DNA from 3 places in the Priestia sp. D3YE.R1 genome. Region 1 is predicted to be linked to each of the others. Evidence: riboswitches for the same ligand, from Rfam matches in the RefSeq annotation. Region 1 holds a riboswitch; each other region holds the start of a gene.

Region 1 (10,040 bases):
AATGAGCGTTATTTTCTTTACTCCCGCTCGCGCAAGGGCCTCGGCGTTCCCTGTTCCAAGAGCACCTGCTCCTACAATGAGAACATGCTTTTCTTGAATTTGCTGCTGTCCGCCTTTTCCAATAGGTTGAAACAATTCTTGGCGGGAATAACGATTAATCAACCGATACTCATCCCTTCTGTTGGACTGCTTGCCGTTGCATATTGTTTCTTTTCAATACGTCCTGCTTCAAATGCTGCTCGTCCTGCTTCAATCGCTAGCTTCATAGCACGAGCCATTTTCACAGGATCTTTTGCTCCTGAAACAGCTGTATTTAATAACACCCCATCTGCTCCTAGCTCCATAGCCTGAGCTGCGTCTGAAGCCGTTCCAATACCTGCATCTACAATTACTGGAACAGTTGATTGTTCAATGATAAAACGCATGTTCAACGGATTAATAATACCTTGACCTGAACCGATAGGCGAAGCTCCTGGCATAATGGCATGTACGCCTAACTCTTCCAAACGGCGCGCAAGTAAAACATCGTCTGATGTGTAAGGTAAAACGGTAAAGCCCTCTTTTAACAGTTCTTCACTAGCTTTTAATGTTTCAACTGGATCAGGAAGCAGCGTTTTATTACATCCAATTACCTCCACTTTTACCATGTCACAAAGTCCAGAAGCCTTTGCTAATTTAGCAATACGTACGGCCTCTTCTGCATTTTTTGCTCCAGCAGTGTTAGGCAAAAGAGTGAAACGCTTCACATCAAGTGCTTCTAATAAATTAGGCTGATTTTGATCAAAAATATCCATTCGTCTAACAGCAAATGTTAAAATTTCTGTTTCCGACTCTTCTACCGCTTGACGCTGAGTCGTAAAGTCCGGAAATTTCCCTGTTCCTAATAATAAACGTGAATTAAATGTATATTGTCCAATTTTTAACATACTCTTCATCCTCCTCCAACAAATGAAACAACTTCTAATGTATCTCCATCTTTTAAACATGCATCGCTATGTTCTTCTTTTTGCAAAATGTTCTTGTTTAATTCAACAATTACAACTCGCTCATGCAGACTCTGAGCCTGCAGCAAGTGCTCGACCGTTTCAATTTCATTTCCGACAGTGACGGTCTTACCATTAATAATTAGATTCAATGAACTCCCTCCATTGCTCTTGTTAGCTGAAATGATGTAAAAAATGAATGATTCGGCTTTTTCCCTAACAAAGCATCAGCCATAATTTTTCCAGTTGCAGCACTTAATAAAATACCGTTTCGGTAGTGGCCAAAAGCCATGTGTAGATTCGCTATTTCAGGGTGCTCTCCTAAATAAGGCCAGCCATCATTTGTTTGTGGACGAAGACCTGCCCATGCTTTTTCAAATGTAGCTTCTTTAATGGCCGGCAGAAGCGCAGAAGCTTTATTCAGCAAAAATTGAATACCTTGTGCAGAAACGGTCTTAGTAAAATCATGCTGCAGCTTAGTTGCCCCGATTACGATTCTTCCACCAGTCTTAGGAACTAAGTAAAAACCTTCATCTAAAAAAATCGTTTTAGAAAGCAGGGGCTTATGACTTTGCAGAGCAATACACTCTCCTTTTACAGGAAACACCTCACCTAAATGTTCAGAAGAAATAAAGCGTTTAGCCCATGAGCCAGCTGCGATAACTACTTTTTCTCCATAAAAAGAGCCTTTGGACGTCTGTACACCTTTTACTGTTTCATTTTCCATAATAAGAGAATGAACGTCACAGTATTCGAATACATCTGCTCCGTGATACAAGGCTCCATGAGCAAGAGCTTGCGTTAACTTAGCCGGAGCCAGCTGACCGTCTCCCGGTATTGTAATGGCTCCGTATATGTCTGGAGAGAGCCCGGGTTCTAACAAACGCGCTTCTTTTACATCAATCCATCTTACATCTTTGTCCCACCGGTGGTGCTGAGCGGCTTTTTTCTTTAATACGTGTGCATCTTCTTCTGTTACAGCGACTTTTAATAAGCCTTTTTGAATGAGCTCTACGTCGATAGCCGTTTTTTCTTTTAGTTCCTTCACCAGTTCAGGAAACATGCTTCTGCTCTTAATAGCAAGGTCTAAAAGAGGACCTTCTTCATCAATTTCAGCTTGAGCACCTAAAATACCAGCGGCTGCACTTGAAGCTTCACAACCAATTTGATTGCGTTCAAGAATAGCTACTGACGCTCCTTGTTTTGACAAATGATAAGCGATAGAAGAGCTGATTATACCTCCTCCGATTAACAGTACATCATAATGCTGCTTCATTTTCTCCACCTCCAGATGTCCATATATGAGAATATTGTTTAATCGCTTTGAGGGGATCTTGCGCAAGCATGACACCAGACATCACAGCTATACCGTGTGCTCCTGTTTGAAGTACCTCTTTGGCATTTACAGGAGTAATTCCTCCAATGGCAATAACCGGTATCCGCACAGCGTCTACTACTTCTTTTAGTGCTGCTATCCCTCGACTCTTTAATCCTTTTTTTGAATGTGTTGAATAAATATGTCCGTATAGAATGTAGTGAGCACCATCTTTTTCAGCTTCTAAAGCCTCTTCCACAGAGTGAACTGACTTTCCGACAATAAGAGAAGGAAATGCGTCTATAACAAACGAAACGTCTAAACTATGATAGGCAAGCTGTACGCCTTTTGCTTTTAAAGCATGCGCTACATCAACTCGGTCATTCACAATAATTTTAGAGCGACAAAATGGCAGGCTTTCTAGTAAACATTGAATCTGCTTTGCCGTTTTCTCTTTTTCTCTAATATGAATGGCACCCGCAAAAGGCGCGATAGCCGTTAAAGTTTTTTGAAGCTCTTCGATTGGCTGCTTATCTGTTGTAATGACATGAAATTTAGGAATATCCACATGATCGAAACCTTTCCATTCAGAATAAAGAGAAATTTCAATCACTTCATCTTGTGCAGAGGGCTTTATTACATACAAAAAACCACTCTACAACGTAGAGTGGTTAGCATGTATTCGTTATGTAAACATGATCGCCACTTCCCTACGCTGGTCCAAACCAGATCAGGTTCAAAGGGTCCGAAATACATTCGTCTCAGCTTCAAAAAGCTCCCCTAGTGATTGCTATTTATTGATTTTGTTTTTGCACTTAAAATTATAACACAACTAGATGTAAATACAATATCTCTTTATGCTCTTACGGCTCTCTTCCTTTTATAGATGTATCTTTTAAGCTTCTTTACTAAGAGACCCGGCGCACCGCATTATTCTGCTTTTTATATGGTTAGTAATCGGTATAGTCGTCAAATTCTTCTTTGTCTTTTTCCTTTTTCCGATCCCATATAAACAGCAGGAGTAACATAATAAAAGTTAGAATATAAAAACCGTAAAAAATAAATGCCGCCACAACATTTATAAATAAAAATAAAAAACCGATGATCTGACCTGCAACAGCTACAATCAACAAAATGTATTTCCAAACTTCTGCTTTTCTATCCATTCTCTACTTCTCCGTCTTTTTGTTTTTCCCTACTAGAAACGTTCTCTTTACTTAAATAAAAACGTTCCTGCCAGTAAACCGACTGCAAATAAACCAACTGTTCCAAATGCTGAAATCCCCACGTACGCCAACATTTTCCGATAAGATTTTTCTCGAATTAACTGTACGGTTTCCACACTAAACGTTGAAAAAGTGGTAAAGGCACCAAAAAAACCAATGCCAATCATTAAAAATATTGAATCATCATAAGCATGACTCGGAACCTTTCCATAATAACTACCGTAAAAAAGACCAAGCCCAAACGCACCGAGCAAGTTTACAAACAGCATTGATACTGGAAAAGGAGGGTTTGAAACTGTTTTTGTAACTTTTAAACCCAAAAGATAACGGCATATTCCTCCAGCTGCCCCGCCAAGTGCCAAGCTCACTATGCTCATTTACTTCACCTCATGTACTTTCACTAAATTTTCCCCTGCCGCTTCACCGCATAGATAGCCTGCTAAAGCAAGAAGTATTCCACCTACTAAAGAGACAATGACATAAATGGCTCCCCAAAATAAATGGTGCTGAGTGAGAGAAATGACGTCTCCTGCAAACGTTGAATACGTTGTAAAACCGCCGCACACGCCAACTCCTAGTCCAAGCTTTATCCATTCTTTTGGCTTTTTCCACGCAAAAAATCCTGTTAATAGGCCTAGTATGAAGCTTCCTAATAGGTTTTCAATTACCGTTCCTATTGGATAGCCCGTATATAATAAGGAAAGATTCAGCAAATAACGTGCATATGTACCAGCGATAGCACCAAAGGCAATTGAGATTAAGTTTATGGCTTTCATCATATCGCTCCGTTTCATAAATTCTTCTTTAAGTGTACCATAAGGAATTTATTTCTACCTTAACATTTAACTATATGTTTATTGCACCAAAAGTCATGAAAAAATGAAAGAGAAAATCGTCGCATGAAACTTCCTTTTTACTCCTCAAATATCCCTTAAAAATCCACTTAATCCAAATTTTAAAACCTTTCTGTATCCTTATGACAAACCGTGTATAGAAGGTATATTTCCCTTATTTTAAGTCACATTAATCGTATAAGTTTTTTTTGTTGACTTTTGCTGTGTTCTTGTTTAGTATCACAGAGTATCATTTCCTATCAGAATACTAGGGGGTTTAGAAAATGAAGAAATTTGCTGCACTTTTGTCGCTACTATTAGCTTTCACAGTTGTGCTTGCCGCATGCGGTTCTAGCTCAAAAAATGAAGCAAACAATGGAGACAATAAATCTTCACAAGAGGATTTATATAATAAAGTGAAAAAAGATGGCGTATTAACAATTGGAACTGAAGGTACATACCCTCCGTTCACTTTTCATGATGACAAACAAAAGCTAACTGGGTTTGATGTAGAATTGGCTCAAGAAGTAGCTAAACGTCTTGGCGTAAAAGCTGAGTTCAAAGAAACACAGTGGGACGGCATGTTTGCCGGATTAGATGCTAAACGCTTTGACATGATTGCTAATGAAGTGGGTATTCGTGAAGATCGTCAAAAGAAATACGATTTCTCTGACCCATACATCCAGTCAGGCGCCGTATTAATTGTTCGTAAAGACGAAAAAGATATCAAATCATTTAAAGATTTAAAAGGAAAAAAATCAGCGCAGTCATTAACAAGTAACTACAAAGACATGGCTCAATCTTATGGTGCAAACATTACGAGTGCTGAAGGTTTTGCTCAAGCAGTAGAACTAATGAGCGCAAACCGTGTTGATGCTACAATCAACGATAAATTATCGTTCCTTGACTATAAGAAAAAGCACCCTAACGCACCTATCAAAATCGCGGATGAAAAATCCGATGGTGCTGCAAGCGGCTTTATGTTTAGAAAAGACAGCGGTAAGTTAGTGGATGAAGTAAACAAAGCATTGAAAGATATGAAAAAAGACGGAACATACGCAAAAATTTCCAAGAAATGGTTTGGCGAAGATGTTTCTCCTAAATAATATTTTTCCTGATGGAGAGCGATTGAATCAATTGATTTCAATCGCTCAATCATCTCTCTTACCAATGCTAAAGGGAGCTATTCAATATTCTATTCCACTAACATTAATCACGTTTGTACTCGGTATCATTTTAGCTGTCTTAACAGCCTTGGCCCGTTTATCATCTATAAAAGTTTTAAATATAATTGCGCGCATCTATGTATCGATTATTCGAGGTACACCGCTGCTTGTGCAATTATTTATTATTTTCTACGGCTTACCCAATTTAGATATAACAATTGACCCATTTATCTCTGCTATTATTGGATTTTCATTAAGTGTAGGTGCGTATGCATCTGAAATTATCCGAGCAGCGATTCAATCTATTCCTAAAGGACAGTGGGAAGCTGGCTACTCACTTGGTATGACCTATTCCCAAGCGTTAAGACGGATTATTTTACCGCAAGCAGCACGTGTATCGATTCCGCCATTATCTAACTCTTTTATTAGCCTTATTAAAGATACGTCACTTGCATCGCTTATTCTGGTTTCTGAGATGTTCCGTAAAGCTCAAGAAATTGCTTCGACTAACTATGAGTTTTTACTTCTTTATAGTGAAGCAGCGCTCTTGTACTGGATTATGTGCACAATCTTATCCATTATCCAAGGACGCATTGAAATAAGACTAGATCGTTACGTATCTAAATAACCGTTTCGAGTAGCTAAAGGAGTTTTTCATATGATTAATATCAAAAATTTGCATAAATCATTCGGTGATTTGCAAGTATTAAAAGGGATTGATTTAGAAGTTGAACAGGGCAAGGTAATTGTATTAATTGGTCCTTCCGGATCGGGTAAAACTACTTTTTTACGTTGCTTAAATCTGTTAGAAATCCCAACAGACGGTACAATTGAACTTGATAAAAAAAGCATGAATTTCACCAAACCTGTTCGTAAAAAAGACATTACTTCATTTCGAAGCCTAACAGGTATGGTTTTTCAAAACTATAACTTGTTTCCTCATAAAAGTGCGCTTGAAAATGTTATGGAAGGTCCTGTAATTGTAAAAGGCATTTCTACTCAAGAAGCAGAAAAAAGAGGGAAAGAATTATTAACACGAGTTGGCTTAGGAGATAAGCTTGACTTTTATCCTTTCCAACTATCAGGCGGACAACAACAGCGTGTTGGCATCGCTCGAGCAATGGCGATGGACCCAAAAGTTATGCTGTTTGATGAGCCTACTTCAGCTCTTGATCCTGAGCTTGTAGGAGACGTTCTCCAAGCGATGAAAGACCTGGCGAAAGAAGGAATGACGATGGTGGTGGTAACTCACGAAATGCGCTTTGCCCGCGAAGTAGCAGATGAAGTTATTTTTATGGATCAAGGTGTCATCATGGAAAGAGGTACACCGGATCAAATATTTTCAAATCCTCAACAAGAGCGGACACGTCAATTCTTGAATATGATTCATTAAAAAGGTTGCACACTTTCATGTGCAACCTTTTTCTTTATTTAGCTACTGCTTTTTTCATTAAATCTGTAATGTACGTAAAGAATGCTTCAGCTGTGACATCATATACGACATCTACAGGTCGTCCTTCTTCAGAAATTTCCGTTCTTCCTTGGCTTGGTGTTTCTGTATGCACAATACTCGAAACGGTTTTCACCTTCACAAGTGTTGAATTCCCTGTAAACGCTGTTGTGAGTACATCCCACAAATAATATGTTGAATTGGTTTCAACGTGCACAAGCGGCGGGCAAGCCGCGTAGCACTGCCCTACAAAGTCTACTCCTTCGTACTTTCTAAGTGAAGCCCACATTTGGCGAATAGCCGGCGTTAATGGAACTTGATTTGTGCTTTCTAAAGCAACCATCTCAATTTTAATGCTGCTTTCCCATACTTTTGCTACTGCTTCTGGATCCCAAAAAGCATTCCACTCAGCCGTTCCATCATGTTCAGGCTCCTGCACATTTCCTACTTCTTGAAATGTACCTCCCATCCACACTAACTTATCAATTTTCTCTTCTATTTCCGGCGCTTTTTCAAGTGCTCTTGCTAAATCAGTTAGCGGTCCTGTAAATAATAAAGTCGTTTTTCCGGCTGTGTGCTGCAATGTTTCAATTAAATGATCATGAGCAGGCAGCTGACTTATTTTTGTTTGCACTTCCCCTTTTTCATTTAAAATCGGCAGTGCATCTACATAGAACGTATGCATGCGCCATTCTTTTGGAAATGGATTCATACCGCGTGAAGTAGATTTGGCTACCTCGACATCATAACTTCCAAAACGATCAATAATTTTTTGGCTTGCGCTGATACCTGGCTCTAAGTATCCGTCAGCAGGAATAACAGATACCCCCGTTACCTTTACATCGTCCATTTGCAGCAGTAAAAAAAGGGATACTAAATCATCAATCCCTGCATCATGGTTAAAATATATGTTTGTGCTCATTTCTCTTCTCCTCTTTTCTATGTATTGCTACCTAATAGCTATACCGCTATTTTATAATGAAATGGCCTCTTTCGTAATCAAAGTATTAGGAACTTCTTTTACTATTTTCTATAATGGGTATAGAAATAAGGTAATCTATGTATAGATATATACATCTCAGTATAGAAAGGAGAAATAAAATGGGGCAATCATTTTCAGCATTAGTGGTAGATAAAACAGGTGAAGAACAAGTGGAGGCTTCTGTCCAAGAACTGACGCTAAACGATTTGCCAGAAGGCGATGTACTCATTCGCGTGCATTATTCAGGGGTGAATTATAAAGATAGCTTAGCCAGCATCGCAAACGGCAATATTGTGACAAGCTATCCTTTTGTTCCAGGGATTGACCTAGCAGGAGTCGTTGTATCTTCTGACAGCCCTGATTTTAAAGAAGGTGATCGTGTCATCGCAACAAGCTATGACATTGGCGTATCGCACTTTGGAGGCTACAGTGAGTATGCGCGCGTACGCAGCGAATGGGTTGTGCCTCTTCCTGAAAATTTAACGTTAAAAGAAGCAATGATTATCGGAACAGCTGGCTTTACAGCTGCTTTATCTGTGCATCGCTTAGAGGAAAACCATACTAGTCCATCTAATGGCTCTGTGCTTGTAACAGGTGCTACGGGAGGTGTAGGAAGCTTTGCGGTTGCCATTCTTTCAAAATTAGGCTACACAGTGGAAGCAAGTACGGGAAAAAGCTCGGAAGCAGCTTATTTGAAAGATCTTGGCGCTTCCTCTATTTTAACGCGTGAAGACGTTTATAACGGCAAATTAAAAGCATTAGGCAAGCAAAAATGGGCCGCTGCGGTGGATCCTGTGGGCGGAGAGCCTCTAGCTTCTGTTCTCAGTCAAATTCAGTACGGAGGCTCTGTAGCGGTCAGCGGGCTAACAGCTGGAGGCAAAGTGCCAACAACCGTCTTTCCCTTCATTTTAAGAGGGATTAATTTACTCGGCATCGATTCCGTTTACTGTCCAATGCCTGCTCGAAAAGAGATTTGGAATAGACTGGCTAATGACTTTAAGCCTGAAAGCTTTGAACCTTTCATTCAGAAAGAAATTTCTTTACAAGATCTCCCTGAGGTTCTTCCTACTTTATTAAAAGGACAAGCTCGAGGACGAACAATTGTGAAGCTATAAAAAAACGGAGAAACCTGGGTTTCTCCGTTTTTTACGAACAGAAGCATATTGTCATGCATCTATTTTTGCTATTAAATCCGTCACTAATTCTTTCATGGTCACATCAGCTAAGACTTGTTCCATGGCATCTTGAGAACGTTTTAAAATCAATTCAAGGACACTTTGAATATTGGCTCCTACAGGACACCCCACATTCGGGTTTTCATGCATTTGAAACAATTCTCCTTCTTCCACTGCCGCCACCGCTCGATAAACGTCTAACAACGTTATCTCTTCTAAATCTTTCAATAGATAAGCTCCGCCAGCTCCGGCTTTTACGCCCACAAGTCCAGCTTTCTTTAACATCCCAATTACCCGTCTTATAACAACAGGATTTGTATTTACACTGCTAGCAATCCACTCTGAAGTACTAGGATGACTGCTATCTACTTTAATTAAAGACAGTATGTGAACGGCCACGGTGAATCGACTGCTAATTTTCATTGCTCTCACTCCTAATTTGTTGTAATCATTATAGTTACAACATTTATGAAAGTCAAGCGTGCTTTTTTAGGAAAGAATGTCTTCTTCTACCGCCTCATAAAAACGCAGCGTTTTCTTGATTTCCATAGCTTCAGGAAATGCTTTCGTTTTCTTTTTATTCGCTTCTTTATGTTCGTTCACATGTTCTTCTCTTGAGATCCATGCTTGAAAGAACTGCTTGTCTTCCCACTTGGATACAAAGACATATTCAACTTTATCTGCGGAATCTTTTTTCCAGCATTCAAACGATAAATTTCCTTTTGCTGCCTCAATTTCTGTTTTGTTTTTCTTAGCTTTTTGCCTGAGCTGTTCTTCAAATTTCTTTTTTGTTTCAAAACTTGCGTTTACAACAAACATCTTATCTTCCTTTCTAAATGAAAGTAATTCTCATTCGATTATTGCATAGTAATTTTATTTTTTCAATTTATATGGATAAGTTACAGAAGCA
Region 2 (10,040 bases), on a different contig from region 1:
TGATGATGCAGCACCGGCAAGAGAAGCTCAAAATAAACAAGGCGTGACAAATGGCGGAACGCCGATGAGCTATGACAATCAAAGTGAAAACACATCTTTTAACTTTTTAAAATTTGATTTAGAAGTAGACTATAAGGGGCTCAACAATGATTATGAAGCCGACTATGAAAATGAAAATGATGAGATAGAAGCCAAAGTGGATGATAATATTAACGATGAGCACTTGAACGGAGACAAAGCTTTTAATAAATTATCTTCAAAATTTAAAAAGTTAAATTTTGATCAGCGCACGCCCGATGAAGATGTGAAAAAGGAAGTAATCGATGCGTTTGATCTAAAAAAAGATTTTCAGTCTTTTGAATTAGAAGTTCGTTTTTCAAACGGAACGGAAAAAGAATACAACTTTAAACAAAAGTAAGACGTTAAAGTGAAGAAAAAAGTGGAAACACGAGAGAGGTTGAGACATAACTACATCAATCGAATCTAAAGGCGAACAAAGAGGATCAATGAGCTAGTATGAATCGCTTGTGACACCGCTGTTGAATTCCCTGCAAGACTTCGCTTTCAGCGGGCGGCCGCTGAGTCTTCTTGTCGCTTATGCTCCTGCGGGGTCTCATCTATTCCGCTTTTCCCGCAGGAGTCTTCGTCTTGCCCTCCAATCAACAGCTAGAAGCACCTATCTAGATGAAACCTACATTCATCATCACCGTGAAAAATCCAACTTGTTCAGATTTTCCTTCGACTAAAATACTTTTGTCCCATCCTCTTTTTTTATGTCTAAAAAAAGGAGAATAGTGAAAGGATGGTGATAAATAAGCAAAAGGAGGAATCACGGATGCAAAAGTGGATAATGAACGGATGCGTGGTCTTTATCTTATTAATGCTGGGAGCATGCAGTATGGTAAAAGAGCAAAATAACGCTCATGAAAACCATTTGAAAGCAGAGGAAGCGAAAGAAACAAGCGAAGTATCGGTAGAACCTGTTAAAGTGAATTTAACGAATACATCAGGCAAAAAAGTAGGAGAGGCTACGCTGACAGAAGCAAAGAACGGTGTGCAAATTAAATTAACTGCTCAAGGTCTTTCACCCGGGAGACATGGATTTCATATTCATGAAATAGGAAAATGTGAGGTGCCGGATTTTAAAACAGCAGGGGCCCATTTTAATCCTTTTAAACGTGAACACGGCTTTAAAAATACAAAAGGCCCGCATGCCGGTGACTTGCCCAACCTAGAAGTTGCGCCAAATGGAAAAGTAGATACCGAAATTTTTGCTTCTCTCGTCACGCTGCAAGAAGGAAAGCCGAATTCTCTTTTGGATATGGATGGGTCGGCATTAGTGATACATGACAAAGTCGACGATTACACAACGGATCCTTCAGGAAACTCAGGAGATCGAATTATTTGTGGAGTGGTTACAAAATAAGCCAAAAAGCTGTGAGATCATTCACGGCTTTTTTATTTCAGTAACGAGCCGCTTCTAAATTGCGGTGAGCTTCTTTTTTTTGCACAATAGAAGAAAGAGCTAAAGAAGGTGAAAATATGCATAAGCAAGTTGTTGTAATAGGCGGAGGAATAGGTGGGTTAACAGCCGGAGCGCTTTTAGCTAAGCATGGCTATGAAGTGACGGTTTTAGAAGCTTCTCGAGAGTGGGGAGGCTGTGCCGGGAAATTCCAGCGCCATCTTTATACATTTCCTGTTGGAGCGACGCTTGGAATGGGCTTTGAGCGCGGAGGGATACATGAGCGAATCAGCACGTACCTTGGCCTAGAAATTGAAAAGATTTCTCTTGAGAAAATCATGAAAGTTCATCTTCCTCATCGTACACTGATTTATTATCAAGACCGGCATCAGCATATTTCCTATCTTCAAAAACAATTTCCTCATAAAGCGAAGAATATTAGGAGCTTCTATGAAAGTATTTTTAGAGTTGCAAAAGAAATTCGCAAGCTCATGCGGCCGCTGCCGGTTCTTCCTCCTCTGACAGTCGGTGAGTGGAGTCGGCTGGTAAGTTCGTTAAATCTTGGGTCTGTGAAGTTATTACCTTATTTTCATCGATCGTTTAGTCATTTACTAAAAAAACACAGCTTGCTAGACGAAACGGACTTTCTTCATTTTGTTGATGGTCAATTAATAGACAGCATGCAGACAACGAGTGAGAACTGTTCAATGCTTATCGGATGTCTAGCGTTGGATATTTATCACGAAGGAGCTTTCTACGTGAAGGGTGGCTTATACAAAGTCGCAGAAGCCCTGCAAAAATCGATTAAAGCCAACGGAGGAAAAACGATTCTAGGAAGGAAAGCAGTAAAGATAGAGCGTGATAACGACGAGTGGATAGTGCATGATCATAGAGGTAACCGCTACAGTGCTTCAGACGTTGTATGCAACGCGCCAATTCAAAGCTTAAAGTCTTTACTGCATGATGAAGATTACCAACATATCCATAAGCGGATCAAAGAAAAAAGCGAGCTTCCGCAGTGGGGAACGTTTTCGATGTATGTTGCGATTGATGAAGGAGATTTGCCGCAGAAGGTAGAGTTGTTTCAGCAAGTGCTTCAATCCGAACAAGGCGAGATGACGGAAGGAAATCATTTATTTATCTCCGTGTCTCATCCTGACGATCGTTTTCGCGCGCCTCAAGGCAAGCGTACAATTACAGCGTCTACTCACATTGAGCTTAGCAAGTGGCGTAACAAAGAAGCCTATGATGTTCAAAAACAAGTTCTTGAGAAAAAAATGATGGCAGGAATTAAAACCATCATTCCTAACATTGAAGAAGCAGAGCATCAAATTTCAGGAGCTCCTAAAGCATGGGAAAGGTTCACTTCTCGCCCAAACGGCGGAGTGGGAGGCTTTCCGCAAACGTTAGATCATGCTTTGTTCAACAGCATTTCGCATCGATCTGGCTTACAAGGGCTGTGGCTGTGCGGAGATACAGTGTTTCCGGGAGCGGGAACTATAGGCGTATCGGTAAGCGGCTATCATGTTTTTCAAAGTATAACGTCTCGTCAGCATAGGTTACCTTAACGTTTCGTACAGACAAACTACTAGTGTTACCATCAAAAAACACCGGCCCTATTACCATAGGGCCGGTGTTTTCAGGAGAGAAACAGCTTCCACCACTTCCGTTTTCGCTTCATATCAGCAGCGGCGGTTTGTCTAAAGGTTTGGACAAAATCACTAAACATTTCTTCGCGTTCAGCTACGCTTTGACGATGAAGCTTACGTTCTTTCTCCATTTCTTTCAAATAATAGACTCGTTCTTCATTCATCGAATCAATTAGATCACGAAGCTCTTCTGTCGTATTAGTTGAAGAATTGTTTAATTTTTCAACCATAAATTTTACTTGATTCATCGCAACGGTAGAATTGCTTGAGAATCGGTCTAATAAATACTGCATTTCTTTAGAGGATTCATCCGCATTCTCCATGACATCTTTCATGAACAGGCGCATATCCTCTGTTTTTTCTTCCGCAATTGTTGAATAATCTTCAATCAAAGAAGTGACCTCATCAAACGATTTTTCGTTAGAACGGATAATTTTTTTAGACATATTTTCTACATCTCTTGCGCTGCGTTCTGAAGACTCAGAGATATATGCCCCGACCGATTCCACCATTTCTACAGTTTGAGTAGCACTTTTTTCAAGCTCTTTTTTTACTTCTCCGACAATTTCTTCCCGAACTTCATTTCGCATTCCTTCTCGCATTTCTTTTAACAAATCAGCTTTAAACGTATCAAGTACTTCAAACACATCTTCATAGCGGCGAACAGCTTCTACTAGTTCCCCTTGAAGCAGCTCTTTTTCATTCACGACAAGGTCGTTTGGCTTTTGTTCTTCAATAGAAGCCGAAATAGCCTGCTTTTCTTCTTCAGTAGCTAATCGCGCTTCAGGTATAGGAGGGGTCTTCTCTTGCTTATTCTCTGAAACGCTTTCCTGCTTTTCAGCAGCTTTTTTCTTTTCTTGCTTCATTTGTTTATTGGAGTGTTCTTGGAAATCAATGACGTTTTCTTTTTTAGCAGTTTTCAACTTTGCTGGTTCTTCTTCTTTTGAAACCGCTGCCTCTGATTCCATCACTAAATGTTCCTGCTCTTCTTGTTCCTTTATCAGCAGCTGAACATATTCTTTCACTTCATCTAACGTACATTGTTCATCAAACAGCTGTTTAATATCATTAAATAATTCAATTTGTTCCTCTGTATAGACACGGGCCCCATCTACTCGTTCAATTGTTAAATAGCTGCCCAATAATTTTTCCCATTGTTTTAACGTTTTCTTTTCTACCTCTAATTGATCACTTACTTTTTTAATTGTATATGTCTCCATCATTTTTCATTTCCTCCCTTATCTATTTTCATCCAACTATGTAATGGATTATTTGTTGTATGTTGTATTCACCATATCTTCACTTGTTTTCCTGCTAGGTGACAAAGGTTGTCAAAACTAGACGACATTAGCCTTCTATGTAAAGAAAACGCATATTTTGTAAAAAAATGTACAGAAATGCGCGAATGGAAAAAATTAAAATAGAGAAGGGCAAGAGAGTATAGAAAACAGTTGACGGGAAAAAATGAATCCTATAAGATAAGTTTAAATGTTTAAGTTCTTGAACATATAAACATAAGGAGTGAACACTATGTCACAGCATTATGCGCTCATCACCGGTGCGTCGGGAGGAATAGGTAAAGAGTTAGCTTATCGATTTGCAAAGGATGGCCATTCTTTAATTTTAGTTGCCAGAAGCGCTGATAAACTAAGAGCTATTCGAGAAAATTTAAAATCTACTTACAATATTGAAGTGATAACGGTTGTAAAGGATTTATCAAGAGAAGAAGAGATACAGTCACTGTATGAAGAACTTAAAAATAAAGAAATGCACGTTGATTATTTAGTGAACAATGCAGGTTTTGGGCTATACGGTAAATTTGTTGAAACAGCTTTAGACGAAGAGTTAAACATGATTGACTTAAATATCCGATCATTAACTCATTTAACAAAATTATTTTTACCCGATATGGTCAAAAGAAATTACGGGAAAATTTTAAACATTGCGTCCGTTGCTGCATTTATGCCGGGTCCGCTTATGACGGTATATTACGCAACAAAAGCGTACGTATTATCTTTCACAGAGGCTCTTGAAAATGAATTAAAAGGTACCAATGTAACGGTAAGCGCTCTATGCCCGGGTCCAACTAAAACTGGTTTTAGCGACCGAGCCCAGCTAAGCAACTCCAAGCTTTTTCAAAGCGGTGCAATGGATGTAGAAGAAGTTGTTAAAGTTGGCTATAAAAAATTTATGAAAGGGCAGACGGTTATCATACCAGGCGTACATTTTCGTCTTGCTACGTTCATCCCGCGCTTTGTACCAAGAAAGTGGCTTTCATCCGTTGTCCGCAGAACACAAGAAATTAAATAAAGGAGAATATTTATGAGTGAAAAAGCAGTGGAGTTATTTCGTGCCAGCATTCCTATTTTTCAGGCTCTAAGTGATTCAGCAAGACAAGATATTATTTTGCTGCTCGCGGAAAAAGAGCCTTTAACCGTTAATGAAATTGCAAACGAGTCTACTCTATCACGACCGGCAATTTCTCATCATTTGAAAATTTTACGCGATCAAAAGCTTGTGCAAATTGAGCAAAAAGGAACGCAGAGATATTATTCATTAGCTTTAAACGAGGCAGTTGAGCTATTAAAAAGCTTGCTTGCTACAGTTGAAGCCGAATGTTTATAGGGAGATGAAAGGAATGAACCACGAGCAATTCTATATCACAGATGAAACGGTCATTGAGCATATTGTCTCTACACAAAAGCAGTATTTCTATGCGCAAAAGACAAAGAGTATCAACAGTCGCATTCAAGCGCTGAATAAGCTCAGAGACGTAGTCAAACAAAATGAACAGAGAATTATGGATGCTTTAAAACAAGATTTAAATAAATCTGAAGTAGAGGCCTACACGTCGGAAATTGGGATTTTACTAGAGGAAATTCGGTTTACGCTTAAACATTTAGCAAAATGGATGAAGCCTAAAAAAGTAAAAACCGCTTTAACACATGTGGGCTCTAAAGGGAAAATTGTTCCTGAACCGTATGGAGTCGCGTTAATTATTGCTCCGTGGAACTATCCGTTTCAATTAGCGCTATCTCCTTTAGTAGGAGCGATTGCCGCTGGGAACACGGCTATTATTAAGCCTTCTGAATTAACGCCTAGCGTATCTCGCGTTATACAAGAATTACTAGCTGAGGCTTTTGATCCAGCATTTGTGACGGTGATTGAAGGAGCTGTAGAAACCACAAGCCTGCTTTTAAAACAGCCGCTTGATTATATTTTTTTTACGGGAAGTGTAAATGTAGGGAAAATTATTATGCAAGAAGCAGGGAAGCAGCTTATTCCCGTCACGCTTGAGCTAGGAGGGAAAAGTCCGTGCATTGTACATGAAGATGCAAACCTAGATCTTGCAGCGAAGCGAATTATGTTTGGCAAAGGAATGAATGCAGGCCAAACGTGTGTTGCTCCTGATTATTTGCTCGTGCATAAAAAGGTAAAAGCGCAGCTGGTGAAAAAACTTCGCGAAGCAATTTCTCAATTTTACGGTAGTAATCCGCTTGAAAGCGACCGCTACGGCCGTATTGTCAGTGAGCGCCATTTTACTCGGCTAATTGAGTTTTTAAAAGACGGAAACGCTATAGTTGGAGGCGGGTACAATAAAAGCACGCTCACAATAGAACCTACGGTGTTAAGTGAAGTAAGCTGGACATCAGATGTTATGCAAGAAGAAATTTTTGGGCCTATTCTTCCTATGATTGAATACGAAACGCTAGACGAAGTTATTCATAAAGTTCAAGAAAAAGCTAAGCCGCTCGCTCTTTACTTGTTTACAGAAAGTGAAGATGTACAAAACGTCATAACGGAGCGTCTTTCATTTGGAGGAGGCTGCATAAATGATACACTTATGCATATCGCTACGCCATATTTACCCTTTGGCGGAGTAGGAGAAAGCGGTACGGGTCAATATCATGGAAAAGACAGCTTTCAGACATTTTCTCATTTTAAAAGCATGTTGTCTCAAACAACCAAGTTTGATTTGTCATTCCGCTATCCTTCGGAGAAACAAAACCTGAAAATGATCAAAAAATTATTGAAATAAAAAGCCTCCTGATAGGAGGCTTTTTCGTTATTTTGAAAGTGAAAGCTGAGAAAGCGGCCATTTTTCCTGCGTATACGCCATTTCCCAAAATAAATACTCCAGTTCACAGCTTTTGATGAAGTGATCTTTCATACGATTACGTTCTTCTTCAGTAGCTTGTTCGGCAAGTTCATCAAGCTTGTTACAAAACCATTGTGTTGTGCTATTCATTTCTTCATTATTATAAAACTGAATCCATTCATAAAAAGGATGAGAAGGAGATGGATTTACTTGTTCTGTAATCCGCTGGCCAATTTCAACGTACGTCCATGGACATGGAAGAAGCACGGCAATGATTTCCGCTAAGCTGCCTGTATGCGCAACGCTTGTCATATGGTTAATGTAGTGGCTGGCCGTTGGTGAAAGAGCCTCAGTGTGAAGGTCTTCATAGCGTACGCCTGCTACTTCACAAAAATTATTGTGAGGGTGTACTTCACTATGTAATACCGTAGAAATGCCGGCATTAAAGGCTTCCATTTCGGTACGCGTGCGGCATTTTGTTAAAGCAGCGCCGTAAATGCGTACAAATGCTGTTAAGTATTCGTAATCTTGAGAAACGTAGTGAATAAGCGCTTCTTTTGGCACGTTTCCTTCAGCAATTCCTGTAATAAAAGGATGGTTAAAAATTGCTTCGTAAATATAATTTGCTTCTTGTCTTAAGTGAGACGAAAATGACATCAAAATCCTCCTTTAATATGAGGAAGTCACAAACAAGCACATAAAGGAAATAAAAAACACTCCGTTTGTAAACGGAGTGGCAAAGGACAGTACAAAACTGAACATTGCCACTTTCCTACGCTGGTATGAGCCAGATCAGGTTCAAAGGGATCAAGAAAACTTGTCTCAGCCGGTCGGCACCCCTAGTGGACTTCCTATTAGTCTATGTTTAACTTACCATATATTCTGAAAAATAGAAAGCGTTATGGAAAATTGTTCCCTAACGGTTTTTATCTCTTAAAGAGGTAGCATCTTGAAGCTATTTTTAATCATTTTTGTTTAAAAATGCATATTTTTAGGGAAGAAGAGGTATTAATGAAGGGAAGAGCCGTTTTCGTCTCCGAAACATTCCCATATAAATAGAAGAAAGGAGAGAACAAAATGGCGAAATTTCGTTTGTATGCTGTATTAAATACAGTAGGCTTGGCTATTACACTGCTTGTGAATTATTTAGCAAATGCTATTCCAATAGGAGGCAAAACAACGGGAGAAGCTTCTGCGCAAGTTCCTACGTTGTTTACACCAGCGGGTTATGCCTTTGCTATCTGGGGCGTTATTTATTTATTATTAACCATTTGGGTTATACGCCAATTTTTTGCAAGAGAAGATCAAAAGGAAATATATGCACGTATCGGCATTTGGTTTTCTCTAAACTGTTTGTTAAATAGTGCGTGGATCTTTATTTTCCAAAACGATTACTATAAGTTATCTCTTTTAGTTATGCTCTTTATTCTAGGCACATTAATGATTGTGTATTCCATTATTCAGCATTCTCGAATGACGACATGGTTTATGCGTCTGCCGATTTCTCTGTATCTTGGATGGATTTCTGTTGCGACTATTGTCAATGTGTTTGTTGTATTTCAAGCAAATGGAATACAGCACTTGCTTGGCTTAAACGAGTTAGCATGGACGATTATTATGCTGCTGGTAGGAGCTGCGCTGGGCATTGTGTTTACATTAAAAAACCGAGACGCTGTTTATCCGCTTGTTTTTATTTGGGCTTATATTGCCATTGCAGTGAAGCAAAGTGGAAATCAGCTAATTGTCATTACTGTCATCATTTCAGTTGTTTTATTAGCAATTGCCATTATTGTGGGATTGATTAAACGCTATAGACGTTTTTAAAAAGAAGCTCTAGCTTTTGTAAGCTAGAGCTTTTTATGATGCTCTTTTGATTGTAAAAAAGCAGCTGTAAAAGCAATTAAGATAATTAAAATACCAAAAGGAACAACAATTGGTACGAATGATAAAATAAATGTCATAAGCGTAACCTCCATGTTGCATCGGTGCATAATGAAAAATTCAACTTTTTAAATTGAAGTTCCGCTATTATACTATGCTAGGCATTATGTTTGGAGCCTATATGTTTAGAAATAAACGAAAAAGGCAAAATACGTTACATATAGGTTATATAGGAGGAGTTAAAATGGAAACATATTTAGTTGCTTACACGGATAAAGATGATATGGAATATAAACAAGTGACATGCGAGAGCTATGAAGATGCAGAGCGTACGGTTCTTCGTTTAGAGAGAGAAGGGCATATGCATATTGAAGAAATATCAAATCAAGAAGCCTACCGCGGAGACGAATCATCGTACAGAGAATAATGTCTGAATAGAAACATCAAACCTAAAATGAAGAAGCAGCTGCTTCTTCATTTTTTCTATTCTATATAGATATCGTTTTATAGAAAAAAGTAAAACGGGAATGATTTTCTTCTGCATTTATGGTACAGTACTAATCAGGTGAGTTTTGAGTTTAGAAGAGGAGAGAGTAACATTATATGAGTAAAGGAAATCAGTGGTCTTCACGCCTCGGTTTTATTTTAGCATCTGCTGGGGCAGCAATTGGTCTAGGAGCGATATGGAAATTTCCATACGTAACGGGAACCAGTGGCGGTGGAGCATTTTTTGCGTTGTTTATTTTATTTACAATTTTTATTGGATTGCCGCTTCTGTTGGCAGAATTTATCATTGGAAGACATACGGGAAAAGAAGCGATTAGTGCTTATAAGGCAATTGCCCCAAAGTCCGCTTGGGTATGGATTGGCCGGCTTGGAGTACTAAGCTGTGTCATTTTACTTTCCTTTTACAGCGTCGTTGGCGGCTGGGTGATTTTATATACGATTA
Region 3 (10,040 bases), on a different contig from region 1:
TCGGTTGGTTTGGATAACTTAACTGTTTCTTTTTCTTCACAGGCCGCCAAAACCATTAGCAGCAGTAGAACGAATGCAATCGTCCATTTTTTATGCATAAGGTGTCCTCCTCAACGCCGAATTTAGTCTGTTCTTAAAATGGTCTTTAATTTTCAAACGTATCGAGCACGTAATCACCGCTTGGAATTCCCCATTTTGCCTTTTTATTTTGATCTGTTTTAGCAAGTAACGAAATGGAGTTTTCTTTAAGCGTAATGACAATGGTGCCTTTATTTCCTTGTCCATCATTTTCATATTTAATGGCTGCTTGGTTATTTTCAAAGCGAATATTTTTTTGTTCAACGGTTGACACGCGGATTTTGCTAGGAGGCTGGTACGAATTTATTTTAATCGTCGCTTCTGAGTTTGATGTAGCAAGAAATTGAATGATAGGAGATCCGTTATCATTGCCAGTGGTCCATTTTCCATCGTAGTCGTGTAAATCTGTTGTTTGTGTAGTGGGATTTTCAGTGTTTGTATTTGGTTTAGATGAAAAGTCGAATGGTTCTACACTCGATAACTTTAACGTATCGTTTTGGTAAACAGCTGTATAAAGGCGGTCACAAACTTTGCTGTAAGGATCTTTACCGGGCTGTTTTAATAAGCTTTCCTCGTGGGTTTGTATTTTAAATACATGGTTAGGTTCTTCATACCAATTGACAATATGAAACGTTTGCTTCTTCTGCTCGATGCCTTGTCGTGTGAAATTTTCAACAAGAAGATTCTGCTCTTTATAAAAAGAACTGTCCGCTTTCAAAAAAGCTTTTAGATCATTAAAAGAGTTTTCATCAATTGCTTTTCCGAACGCTGAAAAGTAATCAGTCATCCAGGCTGTGATAAATTTTCCGCTCATTGCTTCTTTATTCAAATCAATTGATTGAATGCTTTCTACCTGTGTTTTTGGTTCGTTTAGTACTTTTTTTGCATCTTTTTCTACTATCATTGTATTTCCGTCTTTTATTGTTTCTTCTTGTTGACAGGCTGATAACAGAATAGATGAAACAACCGTGATAATGATTGTATTACGTTTGTTCATCATAATTGCCCCTTCTTTATCTAATATAAATGTATGTATATTCTTCCAACAAACAGACCTAGTATATCATTCTACAAAAAAACGCTCAACCCTTTAATTTCACAAGAAAAACGGCTGCTGTAAAAGCAAGCCGTTTTTCTTCTTATTTAATAGATGCTTCTTGATATGAATTGGATGCCTCTTTTTTAAGCTGTCTTGAACCATAAAAAACATAGTAAATAATTGAAAGAAGGAAAATTCCAAGAATCACATACATTAAAGGTAAAGAAACACCAAACAGCATTAAATTTGTTGTAAGAACACTGTATTTTATAATGCTGTATAAGCACAGAATCCCTAATACTAAGGCAATGCTTGGCACTACCGGGTAATTCACTTTAAAAGGACGAGACAGGTTAGGTTCTTTTTTGCGTAAAATAAAAAGAGAAACTAAACTGATGCAGTACATCATCATTGCTCCGAATACAGATAAGATAATAAGGGCATTGGCAAACGTGGCAGATCCAGCACAAATCACACCGATTGCTCCTGGAATCAACAAACCGCCGACAGGAACTCCTTTTTTCTTCGTTTTAGCAAGAAATTTAGGAAAGTAACCATCTCGTGCAAGTGCATAGGTCTGTCTTGAAAACCCCATGATAATTCCATTTAAACTAGCAATCAATCCAAATAATCCAATAATAGCAACAACCGTTGAAATACCGTTTCCGTATACAGAAGACAGTGCCTGTGGAAGTGGATAATCGGCTAACTTACCGCTTCCTCCGCCAAGTCCTGCTGTTACAAATAGTGTAAACAACGTTGCGGTTGCTAGAGTAATAATTGCTCCAATAAACCCTTTAGGGATGTTTTTCTTAGGATTTTCCACTTCTTCCGCAGCCATCGCTCCGCCTTCTATTGCTAGATAAAACCAAACAGCGAATGGAATAGCTGCTAGTACTCCTGTTGGACCATTAATAAATGAATGATCGTTAAAGATATTTGATGTTTGTACATGAGGCAGACCAGCTACATAAAAAATAGATAAACCAATTAGTGCAACAATGGTAGCTGTAAGCTCAATCACCGCTACTTCTTTTACCCCGATTAAATTTAGTAAAACAAAGAAAATAAAGGCACCTACCGTTGCATATACAGGGTTAACTGCTGGGATAAGAAAGTGCAGGTATGCTCCTGTTGATACCGCAATAGCAGGAGGAGCAAAAATAAATTCGAGCAAGCATGCAATTCCGGCGATATATCCGCCAAAAGGTCCAAGTGCTCTTCTTGCATAAGCTGAAGGTCCACCGGCTTGCGGAATAGATGTTGAAAGCTCTGCATAGCTGAACATAAACGTCGTATAAAACACGGTTACAATCAAGGTTGCAATTGCAAGTCCGATAATCCCGCCTTGTTCAAACCCGTAATTCCACCCAAAGTATTGCCCCGAAATAACCATGCCGACTGAAATAGCCCATAAATGAATAGGTTTTAATTGTTTTTGTAACGCCATACCTTTTCCTCCTTTTGATGTTTAGACAATAAGATGTACACCGCTTGTTTGCTGCTTGATCATTTTGTTAATCATGGTACCGATATGTGCGGCTGCCTCAATAGGAGGCGTTCCTCTTCTATGAATATTAGAAATAACCATACGATCAGACTCTTTTTTCCCTTTGCTAGGTTCATAGCACATGTAAGCACTCATTGATTCAGCACTGACCAGTCCGGGTCGCTCTCCAATCAATAGTACAAGTGCTTTTGGTTTTATAATCTCGCCAATTTCATCCATACATGCAACTCGTCCTCCTTTTACAAAAAATGAAGTCCCGACACGAAGTCCATATGACTGCAGGGAATCAATTAAAGCAGGATACACGTCGCTCATGTTTTCTTCGATTGCCTTAGCGCTCAGTCCATCTGATACCACTACTTGTACATCAGGCTGCTGCACGCAGTTTTTTAAAATCTCTTTCTTAGCGTCATCTGCTAATAATCTTCCTTGATCCGGTCGTTTTAAATAATGTTCTTTTGACTCCACGCGTGTATTCACAGAAAAAAGATTAAATTCAGATAGAAGATTTTCTGAAACTACTCCATATACAGAGTCTACAGCTGCGGCGTGATCCGTACGAAAAGATAAAACGTTTTTTGTTAGCGGCCTTGTTCCCGTACGACCGACACCTATGCGGGCAGGGGTAAATTGTTTAAGTGTTTCAAGCGGATCGCGATTTGACTTTGGTATCATAGTAAGCACCTTCCTTAAATCAAATTCATAAAAATAGTTGGGTCTCCAGCTCTTGATGTAAAGCGTCCGTTTTCCATAATACGCTGATCTTCTAGCCATTTTTGAAATAAAGGCGTTGGGGTACGGCCAAGTACATGGCGCACGGTTGCGATATCATGATAACTAAGAGACTGATAGTTTAGCATGCAGTCATCAGCCATGGGCACTCCTATTACAAAGTTCACTCCAGCTGTTCCTAGAAGCATACTTAAATTATCCATATCGTTTTGATCAGCATCCATGTGGTTGGTGTAACATACGTCTACTCCCATAGGCAATCCGTGCATTTTGCCCATAAAATGATCTTCTAGCCCAGCTCGTAGGACTTGTTTGCTGTTATATAAATATTCAGGTCCAATAAATCCAACAACCGTGTTAACTAAGAAAGGCTTGTAGTGGCGAGCTAAGCCGTAGCATCTAGCTTCGAGCGTTACTTGATCAATATTATAGTGAGCTTCTGCTGACAGTTCAGAACCTTGTCCTGTTTCAAAATACCAGCGGTTCGGACCTTTTGCTGTACCTTTTTCATGAATTAACGCTGTTGCTTCATCGAGCATAGGCAGTGAAATCCCAAATGAGTCATTACCGGCTTCTGTTCCTGCTAAACTTTGAAAAATCAAGTCCGCCGGTGCTCCTTTTTCGATTGCTCTCATCTGACTTGTTACATGTGATAACACACAGTTTTGAGTAGGGATGGACCATTCATTGATTATATTTTTTGTTTCATTTAAAAGCGCGTAGATATTATCCGTTGTGTCAATAACGGGGTTAATTCCAATAACCGCATCCCCAATTCCATAGCTTAACGCTTCGTAGAGAGATGCTCTCATTCCTTTTAAGTTATCTGAAGGATGATTAGGCTGAGCTCTGGAAGCCAATACGCCCTTTTGGCCGATAGTCGTTTGACAAGTGGTTTGCACTTCTATTTTGGCTGCTCCTTGAATTAAATCTAAATTGGACATAATTTTAGTAGCTGCCGCAATCATTTCGCTGCTTAATCCTTTGCTAAGCGCAAGAAGGTCTTCTCCCGTATACTCATCAGATAAGATGTATTCTCTTAACTCCCCTACCGTCCAATTTTTTATAATGTCGTAAATCGATGAATCAATTTGACTTTCGATTAACGCCGAGACATTGTCTTCATCTGCGCTGAGCAGAGGGTAATTTCGAATATCAGCAAGTGTTATATCAGCTAGAACTTGTTTGGCTGCCATTCTTTCTTTCATTGACTCAGCGCTGACTCCTGCTAGCTGATCTCCAGAACGTTCTTCGTTTGCTTTGGCCATGATTTCTTTTAAGCTATAAAATGAAAATGTTTCTCCTAATAATCGTGTAGTTTTAAACATCGTTTCCTCCTTGTATATTTAGTGGGTTAGGATGAAAAAGCGAGCGTTTTAACGGAAACAGAGATTGCTTCTCCAGCTACTGGTAATCCAAGATCAATGTAATCTCCGTGTGTAAAATCAATTTGATCTAAACAAATAATTTCTAATTCTTTCTTCTGTTTGGCTAGTGCTTGTCCCAAAGCTTTTGCAATATCTTGCTCGCATAAAACAACGAGGCACTTAGCTCCCTTAAAACAAGCAATGAATTCAACGCTTATTACTTTTGCTAATTCTTGAAGCATCTTATAGCTGCAGTAAGGAAAATGAGATAAAGCAATAGCAGCGGGAGGATCTTCTGCACTGAAAACAATTGAAGCCTGCATACATGCCGTTCGAGCTCTTTCTTGAAACAGCTGCGGATTCCACTCCTCTTCTTGCTGTACGGGTATCTCTATAATCGGAATATTTTTCAGCGGCAGCCGTTTAGACCCAATGTATACGGTTGACCCGCTAACTTCTGTATTTTGCATGCCGGCTCCAATGACAGTAGCGCGCGTTGTTTCAGCGGCTTGAGATACCTGTATGGATTGAAAGTGATACGCTAGCAGCGGACCGATATCTCCGTGTACGGCCACTTCCTTCACTGTTTTTGGCTTTTGTTTCTTCATCATTGCTCCTATTCCTCCTGAAACCATGATTGTTTCCGGCTGTATAGAAGACCTTATATGAGGAGAAACGAGCAGCGAAGAGGTTTGAGTCAGTGCTCTTACATAATTCACGGTTTCTTCAGCTAGCAATTGACAGATAGAAGAGAGTTTTTCAAATGTTGCTTTTTCATCTTCATACAGCATCAAAGAATTATTTTTTAAAAATTCAGTTAAATAAGGCGAAACGTAGGTAACAAAACCATCTGAATTCAGACGAATTAATCTTCCGCCTACATGCAATGTGAACGTCTCTATCACTTTGGCATTTTGACATAAAGCGATGTTAGCGGTGCCTCCCCCTACATCGATATTAGCAATTACTCGATTTGTTTCAACAGAACGTTCGATTGCTCCCGATCCTTTTGCCGCTAACATTCCTTCTAAGTCAGCACCAGCTGTTGCAACAACAAAATCCCCGGCGTGTTCAGCTAGATAGTGAACGATACTCTCTGCATTTTGCTTCCGAGCAGTTTCTCCTGTAATAATCACAGCGCCTGCCTCCACTTGATCTAAGGAGACCCCTGCTTTTTTGTACTCTTTTTCTAGTAATAGTGTTAACCTTCGAACATCGATTTCAACTTCGTTTACCATAGGTGTTGTATAGATGGAACTTGCATACGTTACGCGACGATCAATAATTTGACAGCCTGGCAGCGTAAACTGGTTTTGTTGATTTGCTATTAACAGCTTGCTTACAATCAGTTTTGTTGTGCTTGTTCCAATATCTAACCCTATGCTCGTGATCCATTTCTGTATCATGCTATCAATCCCTTATCTCGTTTGAATATGGTGATTATCATAAAACAGTTTTTTGAATATTTCATTAACTATGTTATCAAACCTGACACACTTTCGTGTAAACAAAGGTGACAAATGACAAAAAAAGACTAAATCTTGGTAGATTTAGTCTTTTTTATTATGAGTGTGATTTAGTTACAATCATTCTTGATGCCGATGGAATTAATAGTGAAAGAATGATTAAGCAGGCTATTAATGACCCTACCATTGAAATACCGTTCATTGAAAAAGAATACCACAAAGCGGACATTCCCTTTGGCGCATATGATCCCCAAAAAATAATACCAGCAATAAAGTGCCAGAAATAGCGCGCGAAGCTGCCGATAATAAGGGATAGAACAATTAAAACAAAAGCTTTTGATCTGTTATTGTTAGCTAAATTTGTTTTGATAGATTGTGAAAAAACACCTCCAAAACCTATAAAAGCAAAAGCCACAATATATTCAATAAATGTTTGCAGCGCTGTTAAAATATAAGCCGTTCCTGTTGCTAACTGCAAAAGCCCCCATAATAGACCAGATAGAGCTCCGCCTTTTACTCCCCAGCGAAAGCACATAATAAAAATGGGCACCATGGAGAACGAAATACTCACAGCCGTTGCAATCTTAATGGAAGGCAAAAGATCAAGTAAAAGTGCCAATGCTGCAAAAATAGCTATTTCAATTTTAGCCTGTAAAGGTAATGCTTTATTCACGTTTCTCACTCCTGTTTTTGAATCATTCATATCAAACGGTTTACACAGGAGTAAGCAAATATATGCTACTATTCCCACATTCCTACGCTAGCGTTAACTAACAGGTTCGAAGGGTCTGAACAATTTGTTCACTCTCAGCACTGCGGCTCCCCCTGTGGTACGTTCGGATATTTATGTATTATGAAGACAATATTTATTATACCATATGTCACAAAATAGATTCGAGAGATTTCAAAGATGTTTCTATTTTCTGAATCTATTTTTTATAATGACAATCGTTTTAGTATTTGATATACTTCTTTTATGTCAATTGAATATAAAAAACCCTCATCCTAATCGATGAGGTAGAGGTCGCAGTTTTTAATAGTAAAGTAACGGAAATGCAGAGAACATTTATGATGTTGCTTGAAAGGAAAAATTGCCGAAGTTTAGATCATTTCTCGGTTGATTTAAGCTGGGGCTGTCTCCGAACAGGAACAGAACTGTCACATCATGCGAATGATGTGAAGAGCTATCTTCACGGAAGGTTGACGCGGTTTTCAGATTTAAAAGCGCGCACATATACTGCGGGCTTTTTTTATGTTATCCCGTCTCTTTCCGTACATTCGAAAGGAGTATTTATCTATGCAAGAGCAGCAAGAATTAAAACGTGGGTTGAAATCTCGCCACTTAACGATGATTTCATTAGGAGGAGCCATCGGAACCGGCTTATTCCTAGCAAGTGGTGGAGCAATTCACACAGCAGGACCCGGGGGAGCGCTTTTAGCTTACGCGATCATTGGCGTCATGGTTTACTTTTTGATGACCAGCCTGGCGGAGCTCGCAGCTTATATGCCTGAAGCTGGTTCGTTTAGTACGTATGCGTCTCGGTTTGTAGATCCATCCTTTGGTTTCGCTCTCGGCTGGAACTACTGGTATAACTGGGCTATTACGATTGCAGCTGAATTATCCGCTGGAGCCCTTATTATGAAATTTTGGTTCCCGAACTCTTCTTCTATTTTATGGAGTGCCCTCTTTTTATTAATTATGTTTGGGCTTAACTACCTTTCTGTAAAAGGATTTGGTGAATCAGAATTTTGGTTTTCGTTAATTAAAGTAATAACGGTTATCATCTTTTTAGTTATTGGTATTATGATGATTTTTGGTATCTTTAACAATGAAGCACCAGGTTTTAAAAATTTCACGCTTGGTGATGGACCTATTCATGGTGGATTCTTTACTGTCCTAGGTATTTTTATGGCTGCAGGTTTTTCATTCCAAGGAACAGAGTTGCTTGGAGTCGCAGCTGGAGAAAGTGAAGATCCAGAAAAAACGGTTCCTCGCGCAGTTAAACAAGTCTTCTGGCGCATCTTGTTATTTTATATTTTAGCTATTTTTGTTATCGGGATGCTTATTCCATACACAGCGGATTCCTTAGCAAGTGATGATGTGCGAGTAAGTCCCTTTACTTTAATATTCGAACGAGCAGGTCTAGCGTTTGCTGCATCAGCTATCAATGCCGTTATTTTAACAGCTGTTTTATCTGCTGGTAACTCAGGTATGTATGCTTCTACACGTATGCTGTGGAACTTAGCGAAAGATGGAAAAGCACCGAGGTTCTTAGCAAAAGTGAATAAACGAGGCGTTCCGGTTAATGCCTTAATCGCAACGGCGCTTGTCGGTACACTTGCATTTGGTGCTTCATTCTTTGGAGATGGTGCGGTATACACATGGTTACTTAACGCTTCTGGTATGTCTGGTTTTATTGCTTGGTTAGGAATCGCGATTAGCCACTATCGTTTTAGAAGAGCATTTGTTGCTCAAGGTCATGATTTGAGTGAACTTCCATATCATGCAAAACTTTTCCCATTTGGCCCTATCTTTGCCTTTATTTTATGTGCCGTTGTTATTTTAGGCCAAAACTATTCGGCGTTTATGGGTGACTCGATTGACTGGTACGGTGTACTTGTTTCTTATATCGGACTGCCTTTATTCTTAATTGTTTGGTTAGGATACAAATGGACGAAAAAGTCAAAACTTATCCCGTTAAAAGAGTGTCAAGTAACAGTGAAAAAATACGAATAAAAAAAGCTCTCTATTCTTTTGAATAGAGAGCTTTTTTTATATGAGCTGATCAGCAAAATGAAGAGATATATAGGCGGGTTGATTTTTCATAACAAGCATATAACCTTTGAGGGGGCGATTATAGTAATCCGCAGCTTCTATATAATAAATACGCTGAATTAACCTGCTTAAATGAGTTACAAAAGATGGAAGTTGGTGATTAGGAATGGTTTGAATGTAGTCTATGATTTCTTGTTTCGTTTGAAGGCCCGAATGGGTACATTCTAACAGATGAAAAAGCGGATCTGCCGCTATAGTAGATAGTTCAGAATTGTGTTTGATTCTATTCAGCTGGATATGCAGTTCTTTTTTGGACCATCTTTTCGGCACAGCTCTTAGATGTTGATACTGAAAATGTGTATTCATGATAGCTAACACCTTTCGTATTAAAATAATAAAACAACTTATTATTTTAATAACCTTTACACATGAAACTAAAACGTTACAATGTGTAAAGGTGTCATACATCTTATAAAATAAGCTGATAAAAAAGTACATCTTGCCACTGATCAAATTTCCAGCCTACTTCTTTAAATTCTCCGCAAAACGTAAAATTAAATTGCTCATGCATTTTGATACTGATATCATTCCCTTTTGTAATTCCTGAAATAACAACGTGATGGTCGAGTTCTTTAGCTAATTCCAAAATGCGTTTCATAAGCTGTTTTCCAATACCATACCCTTGTTGATTTTTATCAATATAAATCGATAGCTCTACTGTTTGAATGTACGCTTCTTTATCTCGATACGAGGAAAGCGAAGCATAGCCAGCTACTACTCCGTCTTTTTCCGCGACAATAAGCGGAAAAAGTTTATTGCTAATATGATTATTAAACCAGCCTCTTCTTTGTTCCACTGTTACAGGCGTTAAGTCAAAAGTAGCAGCACTTGTTTGAACGGACTGATTATAAATTTCAACAAGCATAGGTAAATCTTCTTCTTTAGCATAACGAATGATCATATGTACAAACTCCTTATAGTATAGAATTATCTTTATTTTACTTCTTTTAAGAAACATAATCTACATAAAAAAACTGATATGCGCGTGCACATCAGTTTTGGTTTTGGGCAT

What was found. Region 1 has a riboswitch for thiamine pyrophosphate ahead of ACOZIR_RS25455 (thiamine phosphate synthase). Riboswitches for the same ligand answer to the same signal wherever they lie in the genome.
Region 2: linked by a shared signal. The riboswitch ahead of tenA (thiaminase II) and the one ahead of ACOZIR_RS25455 (thiamine phosphate synthase) in region 1 are both predicted to bind thiamine pyrophosphate.
Region 3: linked by a shared signal. The riboswitch ahead of thiT (energy-coupled thiamine transporter ThiT) and the one ahead of ACOZIR_RS25455 (thiamine phosphate synthase) in region 1 are both predicted to bind thiamine pyrophosphate.

Annotation. Positions count from the first base shown of each region.
Region 1 covers NZ_JBLTHW010000007.1:67,588-77,627, reverse strand. Annotated here, with positions in the region: gene ACOZIR_RS25475 (thiazole biosynthesis adenylyltransferase ThiF) at 1-162, opposite strand, end outside; gene ACOZIR_RS25470 (thiazole synthase) at 159-926, opposite strand; gene thiS (sulfur carrier protein ThiS) at 932-1,135, opposite strand; gene thiO (glycine oxidase ThiO) at 1,132-2,259, opposite strand; gene ACOZIR_RS25455 (thiamine phosphate synthase) at 2,243-2,866, opposite strand; TPP riboswitch at 2,989-3,090, opposite strand; gene ACOZIR_RS25450 (hypothetical protein) at 3,249-3,464, opposite strand; gene crcB (fluoride efflux transporter CrcB) at 3,512-3,901, opposite strand; gene ACOZIR_RS25440 (fluoride efflux transporter FluC) at 3,902-4,318, opposite strand; gene ACOZIR_RS25435 (amino acid ABC transporter substrate-binding protein) at 4,642-5,463, shown strand; gene ACOZIR_RS25430 (amino acid ABC transporter permease) at 5,447-6,151, shown strand; gene ACOZIR_RS25425 (amino acid ABC transporter ATP-binding protein) at 6,182-6,916, shown strand; gene ACOZIR_RS25420 (nucleoside hydrolase) at 6,951-7,895, opposite strand; gene ACOZIR_RS25415 (acryloyl-CoA reductase) at 8,075-9,070, shown strand; gene ACOZIR_RS25410 (Rrf2 family transcriptional regulator) at 9,122-9,553, opposite strand; gene ACOZIR_RS25405 (antibiotic biosynthesis monooxygenase family protein) at 9,620-9,949, opposite strand.
Region 2 covers NZ_JBLTHW010000003.1:298,754-308,793, forward strand. Annotated here, with positions in the region: gene ACOZIR_RS19830 (YusW family protein) at 1-418, shown strand, start outside; gene ACOZIR_RS19835 (superoxide dismutase family protein) at 836-1,426, shown strand; gene ACOZIR_RS19840 (FAD-dependent oxidoreductase) at 1,543-3,030, shown strand; gene ACOZIR_RS19845 (helix-turn-helix domain-containing protein) at 3,102-4,334, opposite strand; gene ACOZIR_RS19850 (SDR family NAD(P)-dependent oxidoreductase) at 4,642-5,421, shown strand; gene ACOZIR_RS19855 (ArsR/SmtB family transcription factor) at 5,434-5,736, shown strand; gene ACOZIR_RS19860 (aldehyde dehydrogenase) at 5,750-7,150, shown strand; gene tenA (thiaminase II) at 7,178-7,867, opposite strand; TPP riboswitch at 7,963-8,061, opposite strand; gene ACOZIR_RS19870 (TspO/MBR family protein) at 8,288-9,034, shown strand; gene ACOZIR_RS19875 (hypothetical protein) at 9,336-9,518, shown strand; gene ACOZIR_RS19880 (sodium-dependent transporter) at 9,695-10,040, shown strand, end outside.
Region 3 covers NZ_JBLTHW010000001.1:2,253,339-2,263,378, reverse strand. Annotated here, with positions in the region: gene ACOZIR_RS12050 (TcaA NTF2-like domain-containing protein) at 1-98, opposite strand, end outside; gene ACOZIR_RS12045 (TcaA NTF2-like domain-containing protein) at 146-1,078, opposite strand; gene eat (ethanolamine permease) at 1,218-2,567, opposite strand; gene eutC (ethanolamine ammonia-lyase subunit EutC) at 2,589-3,302, opposite strand; gene ACOZIR_RS12030 (ethanolamine ammonia-lyase subunit EutB) at 3,317-4,687, opposite strand; gene ACOZIR_RS12025 (ethanolamine ammonia-lyase reactivating factor EutA) at 4,714-6,132, opposite strand; gene thiT (energy-coupled thiamine transporter ThiT) at 6,290-6,895, opposite strand; TPP riboswitch at 6,928-7,028, opposite strand; lysine riboswitch at 7,203-7,387, shown strand; gene ACOZIR_RS12015 (amino acid permease) at 7,490-8,929, shown strand; gene ACOZIR_RS12010 (hypothetical protein) at 8,966-9,334, opposite strand; gene ACOZIR_RS12005 (GNAT family N-acetyltransferase) at 9,438-9,929, opposite strand; gene ACOZIR_RS12000 (cysteine hydrolase family protein) at 10,021-10,040, opposite strand, start outside.